3 regions of the Nonomuraea sp. NPDC050451 genome follow, and region 2 is predicted to be linked to each of the others. Evidence: riboswitches for the same ligand, from Rfam matches in the RefSeq annotation. Region 2 holds a riboswitch; each other region holds the start of a gene.

Region 1 (4,474 bases), on a different contig from region 2:
AGAGGCGGGCTTCAGAAACCGAGGGCTTGGGCACGCCGCTTGACCTCAGTATGACGGCCGGCCTTGATCGCCTCGATGGGCGATCCGGGCAGGGACTCGTCGGGGGTGAAGAGCCAGCGCAGCGACTCGACATCGTCGTAGCCGGCGTCCAGCAACACGGTCAGCGTGCCGGGCAGGCCCTTCATCACATCCTTTCCATCGAGGAACACCGCGGGCACCTGCGGCCCGCCGCTCCCCCGGCGTACACCGAGCAGCTTGTGGTCCTTGAGGAGTTGCTTGGCCCGCCCTATCGGAAGGTCAAGGCGCGAGGCCACTTCGGGGAGCGTGAGCCACTCGTCGACGAGCTGGTCGGTCTCCCGGTCGATCTGTGCAACAGAAAGCGTCACGAAACCACAACTACCACATGCCGTGCTTGCTCAAACAACACAATCTCGTAGGGGAACTTCTGGATCTACCAGGCGTTCCGTGTGGAGACGATGTCCCGCGTCGATGATTCTGCGCCCCTGTACGAGGTCCCGCGGCCGGTCCACGGCGAGCACCGCGGCGAGGACGTCGTCGGCCGTGAGCCAGACGGCCGACCACTTTCCCTCCGGCTCGCCCCGATAGATCAAGCGCTCTCCTGCCGAATGATGACCGGCATATTGCACCATGTGCCCGAACTGCTCCGACCAGAAGTACGGAACGGGATCGTACGCGACGTCCTCGCCCAGCAAGCTGGCGGCGGCCACCTCGGGGGCGTTGAGCGCGGTGTCCCAGTGCTCGACCCTGAGCCTGGTCTGCCAGCGGCGCGACCACCAGGCGGCGCAGTCGCCGACGGCGACCGTGTTGGGGAGGGAGGCGCGCAGGTACTCGTCCACGACGACGCCGTTGTGGAGGTCGATGTCGGCGCCGGTGAGCCATTCGACGGCCGGGCGCACGCCGATGCCCGCGACCACCACGTGGGCGTCCACGAACTCGCCGCCCACCAGCCGCACGCCGCCCTCGTCCACGGAGTCGACCATGGTGTCGAGCCGCAGGTCGATGCCGTCGTACCAGCGCTCGGTGCGGGCCCCGATCTCGGCGCCGACGGCCGTCGCGAGCGGCGCCGGGCCGGCCTCGATCACGGTCACCGCGCACCCGGCACGGCGGGCGGCGGTGGCCACCTCCGCCCCGATCCAGCCGGCGCCGATGATCGCGACGCGGGCGCCGGGGACGAGCACGGCCCTGAGCTCGTGGGCGTCGTCGAGCGTGCGCAGCACGTGCTGCGGGCCGTCGCCGGGCAGCCTGATCGGCTCGGCGCCGGTGGCGATGACCAGCCCGTCGTAGCCGATCTCGCCCTCGGTGGTCTCCACGACCCCCTCGCGCAGCGCCTTGGCGCTGACCCCCGGCTGGAACTCCACGTCGATCGCGGCCAGGTCGGTGTCGACGTAGCTGGTGTCGGCGTCGCCGAACAGCACGGCCTTGGACAGCGGTGGACGGTCGTAGGGGCGATGCCGCTCCTCACCGATCAGCGTGATCCTCCCGCCGAACCCCCGTGCGCGCAGCGCCTCCACGGTGCGCACTCCGGCCAGGCCCGCTCCCACCACCACGACTTTGTTCACGTTCATGACCCTAACGTGGGCCGGTGTCCGGGCGTCGCAGCGAGGCCGTAGGCTGGGGGCGTAAGACGCGCGGGAGTCCGGCCGTGACCGGGCTGAGAGGAAGGCTGCCGATCGGGCCTTCGACCGCAAGACACCTGATCCGGATCATGCCGGCGAAGGGAGCGCGGATGGATGTGATCGTGGGCGGCGGGGTCGTCGGGCTCTCCGTGGCCTGGCGGCTGGCCCGCGAAGGGCGGCCCGTCACCCTGGTGGACCCGGCCCCCGCCTCGGGCGCCTCGCACGCGGCGGCGGGGATGCTGGCGCCGGTCAGCGAGGTCACCTATACGGAGGTGCCGCTGCTGCGGCTCGGCGTGGCGTCGCTGCGCCGCTGGCCCGCCTTCGCCGTCGAGCTGGCCGCCGACGCGGGGCTGGCGGGCGCCGAGGCCCTGGACCTGCGCTCCGAGGGGACGCTCGACGTGGCGTTCGGGGCGGACGACCTGGCCGCGCTGGACGAGCTGGCCGCCTACCTGGAGAAGCTGGAGCTGCCCGTCCAGCGGCTGACCGGCCGCGAGTGCCGCCGCCTGGAGCCCATGCTGGCCCCCTCGGTGCGCGGCGGGCTGCTGGCCGCCGGCGACTCGTGGGTGGACCCGCGCCGCGTGACGGCGGCGCTGCTCGCCGCGCTCGACCGGCGGGGAGTCCGGCTCGTACGGGCGCGCGTCGGCGAGCTGCTGCGCGACGGCGGCCGGGTCACAGGGGTACGCCTGGAGCCGTCCGGCGACGACGACCGGCGAGCCGAGCTGCGGGCGGAGCGGGTGGTCCTGGCGGCCGGGGCGTGGAGCGCCGGGCTGGCCGAGGTGCCGGTGCGGCCGGTCAAGGGGCAGATCATGCGGTTGCGTTCCCCGCAGCCGCTGCTCACCCGGTGCGTCCGCGGCACCGTGCACGGCACGCCGGTCTACCTGGTCCCCCGGGGCGACGGCGAGCTGGTGGTCGGGGCCACGCAGGAGGAGATGGGCTTCGACACCAGGGTGACCGCGGGCGGGCTCTACGAGCTGCTGCGCGACGCCAGGGAGCTGGTGCCGGGCGTCACCGAGCTGGAGGTCGCCGACGTGGTGGCCGGGCTGCGGCCGGGCACGCCGGACAACCTGCCGCTCATCGGCCCGAGCGGCACCCCGGGGCTGGCGCTGGCCACCGGTCATCACCGGGGCGGCGTGCTCCTGTCGCCGCTCACGGCGGACATCCTGCTGGGCGAGGAGGGCGAGCTCGCGGCAATGTGCTCACCTGGGAGATTTCGGGAAATTTCATGATTGTGATGATCAACGGGACCTCGCACGAGGTGGCCGACGGCACGACCGTGGCGCAGGCCGTACGCACATTGACCACGGCCACCACCGGAGTGGCCGTGGCCGTCAACGACGAGGTGGTCACGCGGAGCTCGTGGGAGACGACGGCGCTCAGCGACCGTGACCGGGTGGAGGTTCTGACGGCGGTGCAAGGTGGATGATCTGATCATCGCCGGGGAGAGCTTCTCCTCCCGGCTCATCATGGGCACCGGCGGCGCGCCCTCGCTGGACGTGCTCGACCAGGCACTGGCCGCCTCCGGCACCGAGCTGACCACGGTGGCGATCCGGCGGGTCGACCCGAACGCCCCCGGCTCGGTCCTGGACGTGCTGCGCAAGCGGGACATCAAGGTGCTCCCCAACACGGCGGGCTGCTTCACGGCGGGCGAGGCCGTGCTGACGGCGCGGCTGGCCAGGGAGGCCCTCGGCACCAACTGGATCAAGGTCGAGGTCATCGCCGACGAGCGCACCCTGCTGCCCGACCCGATCGAGACGTTCGACGCGGCCGAGCGGCTGGTGGCCGACGGGTTCGTGGTGCTGCCGTACATCGGGGACGACCCCGCGCTGGCGCGGCGGCTGGAGCAGGCGGGCTGCGCGGCCGTCATGCCGCTGGGCGGGCCGATCGGCTCGGGTCTCGGCATCCGCAACCCGCACAGCATCGAGCTGATCGTGGAGGCCGTGTCCGTGCCGGTGGTGCTCGACGCGGGCATCGGCACGGCCAGCGACGCCGCGCTGGCGATGGAGCTGGGCTGCGCCGCCGTGATGCTGGCCACGGCGGTCACCAGGGCGCAGCGGCCCGATCTCATGGCGGTCGCCATGAAGCAGGCCGTGGAGGCCGGACGGCTGGCGCGACTGGCGGGCCGCATCCCGCGCAGGCGCTACGCCGAGGCCTCCTCGCCGATGACTCCCTGACCCGAGTGACGCGTGGGGAGCTGGGACGTTCCAACGGGAACGTCTCAGCATCGGTTTCGGGCGGTGGGGCCCTCCCAGTGGCAAAACGCCCGTAAACTCAGCGGGGTGGATACGACGACTGCGGACCCCCTGGTCGGGCGGCTCCTCGATGGGCGATACCGCATCGAGAGCCGGATCGCCCGGGGCGGTATGGCGACCGTCTACCTCGCGCTGGACGTCCGCCTGGACCGGACGGTGGCGCTGAAGGTCATGCACCCTTCGCTGGCCGAGGACCCGGCGTTCGTCCGGAGGTTCATCGGCGAGGCCAAGTCGGTTGCCCGCCTCTCCCACCCCAACGTGGTGCACGTCTTCGACCAGGGGACCGACAACGACGTCGTCTACCTGTCGATGGAGTACGTGCCCGGCAAGACGCTGCGCGACATCCTGCGCGAGCGCGGCAGGCTGCCCGCCCGCGAGGCGCTCGAGATCATGATCCCGGTGCTCGCCGCCCTCGGCGCGGCCCACCAGGCCGGGATGGTCCACCGCGACGTGAAGCCGGAAAACGTCCTGATGACCGACGACGGCCGGGTCAAGGTCGTCGACTTCGGCCTGGCCCGGGCCATCGAGGCCACCAACCAGACCCGCACCGGCGTGATGATCGGCACCATCGGCTACATGGCGCCCGAG
Region 2 (4,474 bases):
GCGGTGGCGGGCGGTGCCGGGGTCCTGCTCGCGCTGGCGCTGGCGGGCGTGCTGCGCCCGGGCGGTATGCGCGAAGCGGCCCCTCGCCCCTGACCGGCCAGGGCGCGGAAAACCCCCCGCGTTCGGGCGTGTCCCGGCTATATGGTGCCGTTCGTGGACACTCTGGAAAGCCTCGTCATCGCCCGGCGGCTGCGCGTTCCCATCGGCGCCGCGCCCGCCGGCCCCGCGTCCGGCTGGGGGGAGACCGCCGCCCGTCAGCTCGACGCGGCACTGCTCAGCGTCGGCTTCACGTGCTCGGCGACGCTGCTCGAGCGGTTGTCCGCACTTCGCGGCGAGACCGTGGTCGACCTCGGCGTCCGCATTCTGGCCGCCGTCCGCACTCTCGTGGGTGACCACGTCCGGCACAACGCCTACTTCCTCGACTTTCCGAAGAACGTGCCCGACACCCTGGAGTTCTGGGCAGGGCTGCTGCGCGAGGCCCTGCTCGACCCGGTCGCCGCCGCCGGCGTCCAGAGCCCGACGCTCAACCTGCTCTCCCTGCCCGGCTACGGCCGTTACCAGCACACCTACGCCGACCTGCTGGCGGCGCACGCCGAGCTGATCCCGCTGGCCGGGGACCGGGTGACCGTGCTGGAGCTGGGCGGGAGCCTGGAGTCGGAGGCGCGGGAGCTCTACTTCTCGCTGGCGGGCTCCGAAGTGCCCCTGGCCGCCGAGGACCTGGACGCGCTGCGCCTGCTGGCCGGGTTCTGCGCCGACGAGCCCGAGCGTATCCCCGTGCGTGAGAACCGCGCGATCGTCAACGAGGTCCGCCTGGCCGAGGGCCGGCCGCTGCTGGTCGACACCGTGACCGACGTGCTCCGGCTCGCCTGCGGCTGCTCCGGCGGCGATGTCACGCTGGCCGAGCCCACCAGGTTCCGCTCGTTCCGCCGGGCCGAGCGCCGCGCCCTGCTGGGAGCCCTGGACGCGGTCGCCGCCCCGGCCAAGCTCGGCGACGTGCCGCGCCACCGGGAGCAGTGGAAGCGGCTCGGCGAACGGCTGCACCCCCACGAGTACCCGCAGTTCCCGCGCGCCCGGGACGTCTTCGAAACGGCCAGGGGCGCCCGCCGGGCTCCGAGCCTGGACGGCCGGGTCGAGGCCGCCCTGTCGTCGGGCCGTACCGCCGAGGCGGTGAAGCTGCTGGAGAAGGCGCCCGGCGCGCTGCTGCGCCGCCTCGACCACCTGCTGCGGACCGGCCCGTCCACGACGGCCGTGCTGGACGCCGTGGAAGGGGCCGCCTCGGGCGCCTCCGGCCGCGTCCTGCTGTCGCTGCGCGAGCACCTGCAGAACCGGCTCGCCCCCGTCGCGGGCCGCGTCTTCGTCAACCGGCACGGCAGGGCGTGGGCGGCCCCCGACTCCCGCTCGCCGCTGGAGGAGGAGGCCCTGGCGCGGGCGCTGGCCATCCTGGACGAGGAGATCGCCCGTCGACTCCCCGACCCCGGCGAGCTGATCGTCGACCCCGACGTGCTGGACGTCGCCCTGCCGCTGTCCGGCAAGGCCGTCGTGCCCGGCCTCGGCATGCTGCCCCGGGGCTCGGTGTCGGTGGTGGACGGCGAACTGCTCAGGTTCTTCGTCCACTGGCACGAGGCCGGGCAGCGTACCGACTACGACCTGTCCGCGCTCATGCTCGACGCCACCTACGACAACCCGACGCACATTTCCTGGACGAACTACACCAACGGTTTCGCCCAGTACTCCGGCGACCTCACCGAGGCGCCCGACGGGGCGTCCGAGTTCGTCGACATCCGGCTCGCCGCCGCGACCCAGCCGATCATCATCCCGCAGGTGAACATCTACGCCGGGGAAGGGTTCGACGAGGCCGCCGAGGCGTTCTTCGGCTACATGACCAGGGAGGCCGAGCAGGAGGGCAGGCCGTTCGAGCCGCGTACCGTGCGCATGAAGTCGGACCTGCGCGGCTCCGGCCGGATCGCCCTGCCGCTGGTCTTCCTGCGCGGCGCCGACGGCGGCTGGCTGGTGAAGTGGCTGCACCTCTACCTGAAGGGGCACCCCGGCTTCAACCAGGTGGAGGGCAACCGCGTCAGCGCCTCCCTGCTGGTGCGCTCCATCGTCGAACGCGACTACCTGCGCGTGCGCTACCTGGCCGACCTGCTGCGTGCCAAGAGCTCGACGGCCGCGCACACCACCTACATCGGGCTGGAGGCGCCGGCCGGCCTCCCGGCGGAGTCGCGCGTCTACACGGCCGGTACGCTGCACGAACTGATCCCCGCCTGATACGTTCGTCTTCCGGTCGTGAGGCAATTCGAGAGCTTCCTTCTGTTCGAGGCCTTATGGGCCTTTTGGCTATCTAGCTCCCGAGCCTCCCTCACGACCGGACCGTGCCTTCTGCTAGCGTTGGCCGCGACGCGGGGTGCCCGGGCTGCCGGGCTGAGATCACACCCGTCGAACCTGATCTAGTTCGCACTAGCGAAGGGACGTCATCGGTGACCTTCTGTGAGAAAATCTGGGCGCGCACGGCCACGCTGCTCGAAGCGATCCACGACCACCCGTTCAACGCCGCGCTCGGCGACGGCACCCTCGACCGCGAGCGCTTCGCGTTCTACCTCGTCCAGGACGGGCGCTACCTGGTGGCCTACGCCAAGGTCCTCGCGACCGCCTCGGCCCGCGCCACCGCCCCGGCCGACGCCGCGTTCTTCGCGCAGAGCGCCCACACGGCGCTGGTCGTCGAGCGGGCCCTGCACACCGGCTACCTGGAGCAGTTCGGGCTGACGGCCGGCGAGACGGCGGCCGTCGCCACCTCGCCGACCTGCCTGGCCTACTCCTCCTACCTCCAGGCCACCGCCCTGGCCGCCCCGTTGCCCGTGCTCGCCGCCGCCGTGCTGCCGTGCTTCTGGGTCTACCAGGACGTCGGCGCGGCGCTGCTCGAACGTACGGCGGGCGCGGCCGACCACCCGTACCGGACCTGGATCGGCACCTACTCCGACCCCGCCTTCGCCGCCTCGGTCGAGCAGGCCAAGGCCATCACCGACCGGCTGGCCGAGACCGCCGACCCCGAGACCCGCCGGGCGATGGACGAGGCGTTCTGCCGGGCCACCGAGTACGAGTGGATGTTCTGGGACAGCGCCTGGCGCCTGGAGACCTGGCCCACCGGCCAGTGGCTCCAGCCGGCCCTCACGCGAACGACTCGCTGAGCTCCCGGCGCAGCTCGCGGGCCTGGTGCAGGTAATGGGTGGCAAGCGCGGCACGCCCGGACGAGCGGTACAGCTCGCCGAGCGTCTGGTACGTGTCCGCCTCCCCGCTGCGATCCCCCAGTTGCTGGAAGATCACCAGGGAGCGCTCCAACTGGTCGGAGCCGTCCGAACGGTCGCCCCTCGCCACCTGGAGCCCGCCCAGGTTCCGCATCGCGTACGCGCCGCAGTGGCGGTCACCGAGCGCCTCGAAGATGTCCAGCGCGTGCCCCTGGTAGCGCATGGCCCGGTCCGACTCGGCGAACAGGTCGTACATGCGGCCGAGCTGCATCGACACGCAGCCCTCGCGGTGGGCGTCGTCGAGCTCCTCGGCCAGGCGCAGCGCGTCCCCCAGCCACCTGGACGCCTGCCGCAGGTCCCGCAGCGACAGATAGACGCGCCCGATCGCCTGCCGCGCGTACGCCTCGCCGCTGCGGTCGCCGATGGCCAGGAACATGGCCAGCGCCTGCCGGAAGGAGCCGAGCGCCTTGAGATGGCGGCTGGAGAACTGGTTGACCGCCGCCAGCCCGCAGATCGAGATGGCCTCGCTCCGCGTGTCGCCCAGCTCGTGGAAGATGGCGCGGGCTCGACGGAACATGTCCTCGGCCTCGGCGTAGCGGTCCTGGTAGAGGCAGACCTGGGCCAGGCCGCGCAGCATGGCGGCCTCCCCGTGGCGGTCGCCGGCCGCGCGGGCGCTGTCCAGGGCGAGGCGGTGCGTGAGCTGCCACTCGTCCAGGCGGCAGTGCAGGTCGAAGTACGGGACCAGGGTGGCGGCCAGCCCCCACGCGGACTGGGCCAGGCCCGCGTCGGCGGCCAGCCGTACGGCCTCCACCAGCGACTCCCGCTCGGCGTCGAACCACGACAGCGGCTGGGCGGTCAGGCGTCCGAGGGTCTCCCGCTCCAGGCTCCAGCGGGGCGCCAGGTCGGAGGTCAGCCCGAAGAGAGTGGTGGGCAGTCGCAAGGAGGCGTGCTCGGCGGCGGTCAGCCAGCCGCCGAGCACCCGGGCCAGCGCGTGCCGCTCGGTGTCGCCGCCCGCCTTCTCCTTGGCGGCGCAGCGGATCAGGTCGTGGAGCCGGTAACGGGGCTGGCCGACGGGGTCGGTGCCGGCCAGCCGCAGGAGGTTGGCGTCCACCAGGGTGTCCACGATGGCGTCGGACCGGGGCCGGTCGAGCGCGGCGTCGGCCACCCAGCCCGGCACGGACTGCTCGCCGAGCATGCCGATCGCGCGGAAGGCCAGGGCGGCGTCGTCGGGC
Region 3 (4,474 bases), on a different contig from region 2:
CGCCGAGCACGAAGTAGTCCACGGCCAGCACCGCGAACATCGGCACGAAGACCGCCCCGATCACCCCCAGGAACGCCCCGTACGAGTTGACGTCCACGACCAGGGCGATCGCGACGCTCAGCACGCCGATGGCGATGGAGAAGACGCGCCGGTCCACCCGCGGCATCAGGTTCTGCAGCGAGACCGTGGTGGAGTAGACGTTGGCGAAGGACTGGTCGGTCTCGCGCAGCACCAGGATCGCGAAGAACAGCGCGCCCAGCGGCACCGCCACGAACGGGCCGAACACCGACGTCGGATCGGCCGCCACCTTGCCCGCCCCCGCCATGGCCACTGCGAACACGCCCAGGCCCAGGCAGGCCACCTGAGCCAGCGAGTAGCCGCCGACCACACCGGTGAACGCGGACCTGCTCGACCTGGAGTGCCGGGCGAAGTCGGCCGCCATCGGCACCCACGACACCGACAGCGCGATGACGTAGTCCACGGCCGGGGCGAACGCCGTCCAGGACCCGCCCGTGTGCGCGGGCGCCCTGGTCAGGAAGAACCAGGCGAACCACACCATCGACACGATCACGCCGATGGTGACGTACCGCCGCAGCAGCCTGACGGACCCGAGCGGCCAGATCGTGAGCGCGGTGGTCAGCACCCCCGCCGCCACCACCCACACCTGGTACGGCACGGCGCCGAAGATCGCGCTGGCCGCCTTGGCGATCACCCACAGCTCGAAGGCGGCCCAGCCGAGCATCTGGACGATGTTGAGCACCGTGGGGACGTACGAGATCCGCGCCCCGAACAGGCCCCGCAGCAGCACCATCGCGGGCTGCCCCGTCTGGGTGCCGGGGACGGCGGACAGGCCCACCATGGCGGTGCCGATCAGGCTGCCGACCACGGTCGCCAGGAGCGCGGCGGTCAGGCTGAGCGGAGCGTTGCCCAGGGGATTGAGCAGGAGCGACGCTCCGGAGAAGCCCAGGAGGCTGACACCGAGGTTCGCCCAGAGCGCACCCTGGTCGAGCACGCCCAGGGTCTTCGGCGGCCTGCCTTCAAGAGTCAGCGGAACTTCGTCGACGACATGCGTCATCGCACACTCCCTACGCCGGCATTATCCGGACAGGTTCAGGCGGTCGGCAGCGGATCTGTTTGCTGCCCTCTCAGCCCGGCGAACCCCGAGCTCCCGCGACGATCTGCAGTTGGCGCCCTCATCATGCCTTAGTGACGGCAAAACCGCCACAGTGCGCCTTTACGCCACGAACGGCTGCTGCCCGGTCTCGCTCACCATCGGGCGGCGCGCGAACTCCCACGACTGCATGCCGCCGCCGACGTTGACGGCGTCGCGCCCGAGCTGGTTGAGCCAGGCCGCGACCTGCAGGGACCGGCCGCCCACCCGGCAGACGACGTAGACGGTGCGGTCGCCGGGCACCTCGTCGACCCGACCCTGGATCTGGGTCATGGGGATGTGCACGGCCTCCGGGGCGTGCCCCGCGACCCACTCGTCCTGCTCACGGACGTCGAGCAGGTAAGCGTCTGCGGGAACGGCATTGGCCTCGATCTCAGGAACGGTCATGACTCCATCATCTCGCGCCTGGCGTCGTAGGCAGCACGCGCCGCGGCGATCTCCTCCTGGTGCGCCTCCGTCCAGGTGACCAGCGACTTGATGGTCTCGTGCAGCGTGCGGCCGAGCGGCGTGAGCGCGTAGTCCACCCTGGGCGGCACGACGGGGTGGACCGTGCGGCTGACCAGGCCGTCGCGCTCCAGCTGGCGCAGGGTCACGCTGAGCATGCGCTGGCTGACGCCGTCGATCTCGCGGCGGAGCTGGGTGAAGCGCAGGCTCTGGCAGTCGAGCAGGGCGATCACGAGCAGCGACCACTTGTCGGCGATGCGGTCGAGGATCTGGCGTACCTCGCAGTCCTCGCGCGTGTCCCACTGGCGCACGTCGTAGTCGTCGAGCGGTTCCACCGTGTCTTCTTCCATCGGGCTCACTTGAGAAGGCGGGACAGCCGGCGGTCGGCGAGGGGCTTGCCGCCGGTCTGGCAGGTGGGGCAGTACTGCAGCGAGGAGTCCGCGAAGGACACCTCGCGGATCGTGTCGCCGCAGACGTCGCACGGCTGCCCGGTCCGGTTGTGGACCCGCAGTCCCGACTTCTTCTCGGCCTTGAGGTCCTTGGCCGCCAGCCCGTGCGCCCGCTCCACCGCCTCCACCAGGGTGGCGATGATGGCCTCGTGCAGGTCGGCGATCTGCGCGTCCGTCAGCGTGGCCGCGATCTTGAACGGGGACATCTTGGCCGCGTGCAGCACCTCGTCCGAGTACGCGTTCCCGATGCCGGCGATGATCTTCTGGTCGCGCAGCAGCCCCTTGATCTGGGTGCGGTTGCCGCCCACGATGCGCTTGAGCGCGTCGACGGTGAAGGACTCGTCGAGGGGGTCGGGGCCGAGTGCGGCGACGCCGGGGACGTCGTCCGGGTTCTTGGTGACGTAGACGGCCAGGCGCTTCTGCGTCCCCGCCTCCGTCAGCTCGAACCCGGGTGCCAGGCCCTCCTCGTCGGGCGCCAGCCGGACCCGTACCGCGAGCGGACCCTTGCCGGGACGTACGGGCTTCGCGCCCGAAAGGTCGTCGCGCCAGCGCAGCCACCCCGCCCGGGCCAGGTGGATGACCAGGTGGAGGCCGTCGCAGTCGAGGTCGAGGAACTTGCCGTGCCGCGCCACGCCGGTGATGGTCAGCCCGCCGAGCGCGGTCACCGGCGGGTCGAACGTCTTGAGCGCCTGGATGGCCACCACGTCGACCCCCAGGACCGTACGGCCCACGGCCCGCTCGCGCAGGAAATGGGTGAGCGACTCCACTTCGGGAAGTTCCGGCATGTCCCCAGGGTACGTGCGCGTCCGGCCGTCCACAGCCTGTGGACGGCTACGGCACGCTCCAGAAGGCCAGCTCGTGCGCCATCCCCTCGGCGAACAGCTCCTCGGCCCGCGCCGGGTCCGGGCCGACCTCGTCGATCATCTGCGCGATCCGCGCGGTGAGCGCCGCGAACCCCGGATCCGCGTACGTGTCCACCCACGCCCGATATCTCGGCTCAGCAGGCGGATTTTCCGCCAATATCTGCCCGAGACTCGAATATCCCCACATACACGGATAAAGCGCCGCCAGCCCCTCCCCATACGACGCCGCCGACTCCAGCAGGAACGCCGTGTACGCCGCGCACGCCGGCCCCTTCCCCGCCCCCTCCAGATCGGCGCCGAACTCCGCCGACAGCGACCTGTGCAGGCTCAACTCGTCGTGGTACGTGGTGTGCGCCAGGTCCACCAGGTCACCCAGATGCCCGTCGGGCGCCTGCCAGGCCAGCCGCGCGAACACCCGTACGTAGTCGAGCAGGAACAGGTAGTCCTGCTCCAGCCACGACCTGAACACCGGCTCGGGCAGGTCGCCACGCGCGATGCCGGCCACGGTCGGATGCTCGAGCTGCGCCCGCAGCAGCGGGCGGCCGACGGCGTGCAACTTCTCCGAGACACTCATGGCTGGGAGGTTAGTGTCGAAGCATGACTGTGACGATCGCCGAGGAACTGCTGCTGCTCGCCTACAACGACGAGAAGGGCACGCAGCTCGTCGCGGGGACCCAGCTCGACCCGGCCCTCGCCGGCGCGCTCCTCGCCGAGCTGGCCGTCAACGACCGGCTGGAGCTGTCGGACAGGAAGGTGACGGTCAAGGACCCGTCCCCGCTCGGCGACGCCGAGCTGGACGCCACGCTGGCGCGCATCGCCGAGGAGGGCAAGGAGCGCAAGCCGGCCTGGTGGGTCCAGCGGCTGCAGTCGGCCAAGCTGCGCAAGCGCCTGCTCACGAGGCTGGCGGAGTCGGGCGTGCTGACCGAGCAGCGCGGCAAGGTGCTCGGCGTCTTCCCCACGACGCGCTGGCCGGAGGCCAACCCGGACGTGGAGGCCGAGGTCAGGGACCGGGTGATCAGCGCGCTGGCGGGCGCCGACCCGGGCGCCCGCACGGCCGTGCTGATCGCCATCGCGCACGCGGCCAAGCTCGACCGCAAGGCCTTCCCTGGGGCGAGCAGGCAGCGCGTCAAGCAGATCGCGGAGGGCGCCTGGACGGCCGACGCGGTCGCCCAGACCATCGCCGCCATCAACGCGGCCATGATCGCGGCGGTCACCGCGGCGACCGCCGCCGCGACGACCTCCACGACCGGGTGAGCCGCTCCTAGTTGCCGGTGTCGATGACGTCCTTCGGCACCGGCTTGTCCTCCTTCAGGGCGTTGAAGAGGGCCAGCGCCTTGGGCCGGTCCGACTTGATCGCCTCGCCGCCGTCCGAGAGCCGCTCGGTTCCGCCGAACGGGACCACCGTCGTCACGGGGCTGTCGCCCATCGCCAGCCCCAGCGACAGCAGGTCGAAGGCGCCGGTGCCGCCGTCGACCGAGACCGCGTCGGTGGCGCTCATCGCCAGCGGGATCGACGTGAACGGGTTGATCAGCACTCCGGGGCTGGCC

What was found. Region 2 has a riboswitch for thiamine pyrophosphate ahead of tenA (thiaminase II). Riboswitches for the same ligand answer to the same signal wherever they lie in the genome.
Region 1: another riboswitch for thiamine pyrophosphate. It lies ahead of thiO (glycine oxidase ThiO); the one in region 2 lies ahead of tenA (thiaminase II).
Region 3: another riboswitch for thiamine pyrophosphate. It lies ahead of ACIBI9_RS51645 (purine-cytosine permease family protein); the one in region 2 lies ahead of tenA (thiaminase II).

What each region holds. Positions count from the first base shown of each region.
Region 1 covers NZ_JBITHZ010000001.1:548,482-552,955, reverse strand. Annotated here, with positions in the region: gene thiE (thiamine phosphate synthase) at 1-34, opposite strand, end outside; gene ACIBI9_RS02475 (Rv2175c family DNA-binding protein) at 12-386, opposite strand; gene ACIBI9_RS02470 (NAD(P)/FAD-dependent oxidoreductase) at 417-1,586, opposite strand; TPP riboswitch at 1,640-1,758, shown strand; gene thiO (glycine oxidase ThiO) at 1,748-2,863, shown strand; gene thiS (sulfur carrier protein ThiS) at 2,869-3,060, shown strand; gene ACIBI9_RS02455 (thiazole synthase) at 3,053-3,808, shown strand; gene pknB (Stk1 family PASTA domain-containing Ser/Thr kinase) at 3,914-4,474, shown strand, end outside.
Region 2 covers NZ_JBITHZ010000063.1:1,804-6,277, reverse strand. Annotated here, with positions in the region: gene ACIBI9_RS64570 (MFS transporter) at 1-93, shown strand, start outside; gene ACIBI9_RS64565 (hypothetical protein) at 154-2,268, shown strand; TPP riboswitch at 2,391-2,486, shown strand; gene tenA (thiaminase II) at 2,478-3,185, shown strand; gene ACIBI9_RS64555 (BTAD domain-containing putative transcriptional regulator) at 3,166-4,474, opposite strand, start outside.
Region 3 covers NZ_JBITHZ010000032.1:42,862-47,335, reverse strand. Annotated here, with positions in the region: gene ACIBI9_RS51645 (purine-cytosine permease family protein) at 1-1,075, opposite strand, end outside; TPP riboswitch at 1,063-1,182, opposite strand; gene ACIBI9_RS51640 (rhodanese-like domain-containing protein) at 1,235-1,558, opposite strand; gene ACIBI9_RS51635 (winged helix-turn-helix transcriptional regulator) at 1,555-1,965, opposite strand; gene ACIBI9_RS51630 (Fpg/Nei family DNA glycosylase) at 1,971-2,849, opposite strand; gene ACIBI9_RS51625 (TenA family protein) at 2,896-3,501, opposite strand; gene ACIBI9_RS51620 (GPP34 family phosphoprotein) at 3,525-4,181, shown strand; gene ACIBI9_RS51615 (LCP family protein) at 4,189-4,474, opposite strand, start outside.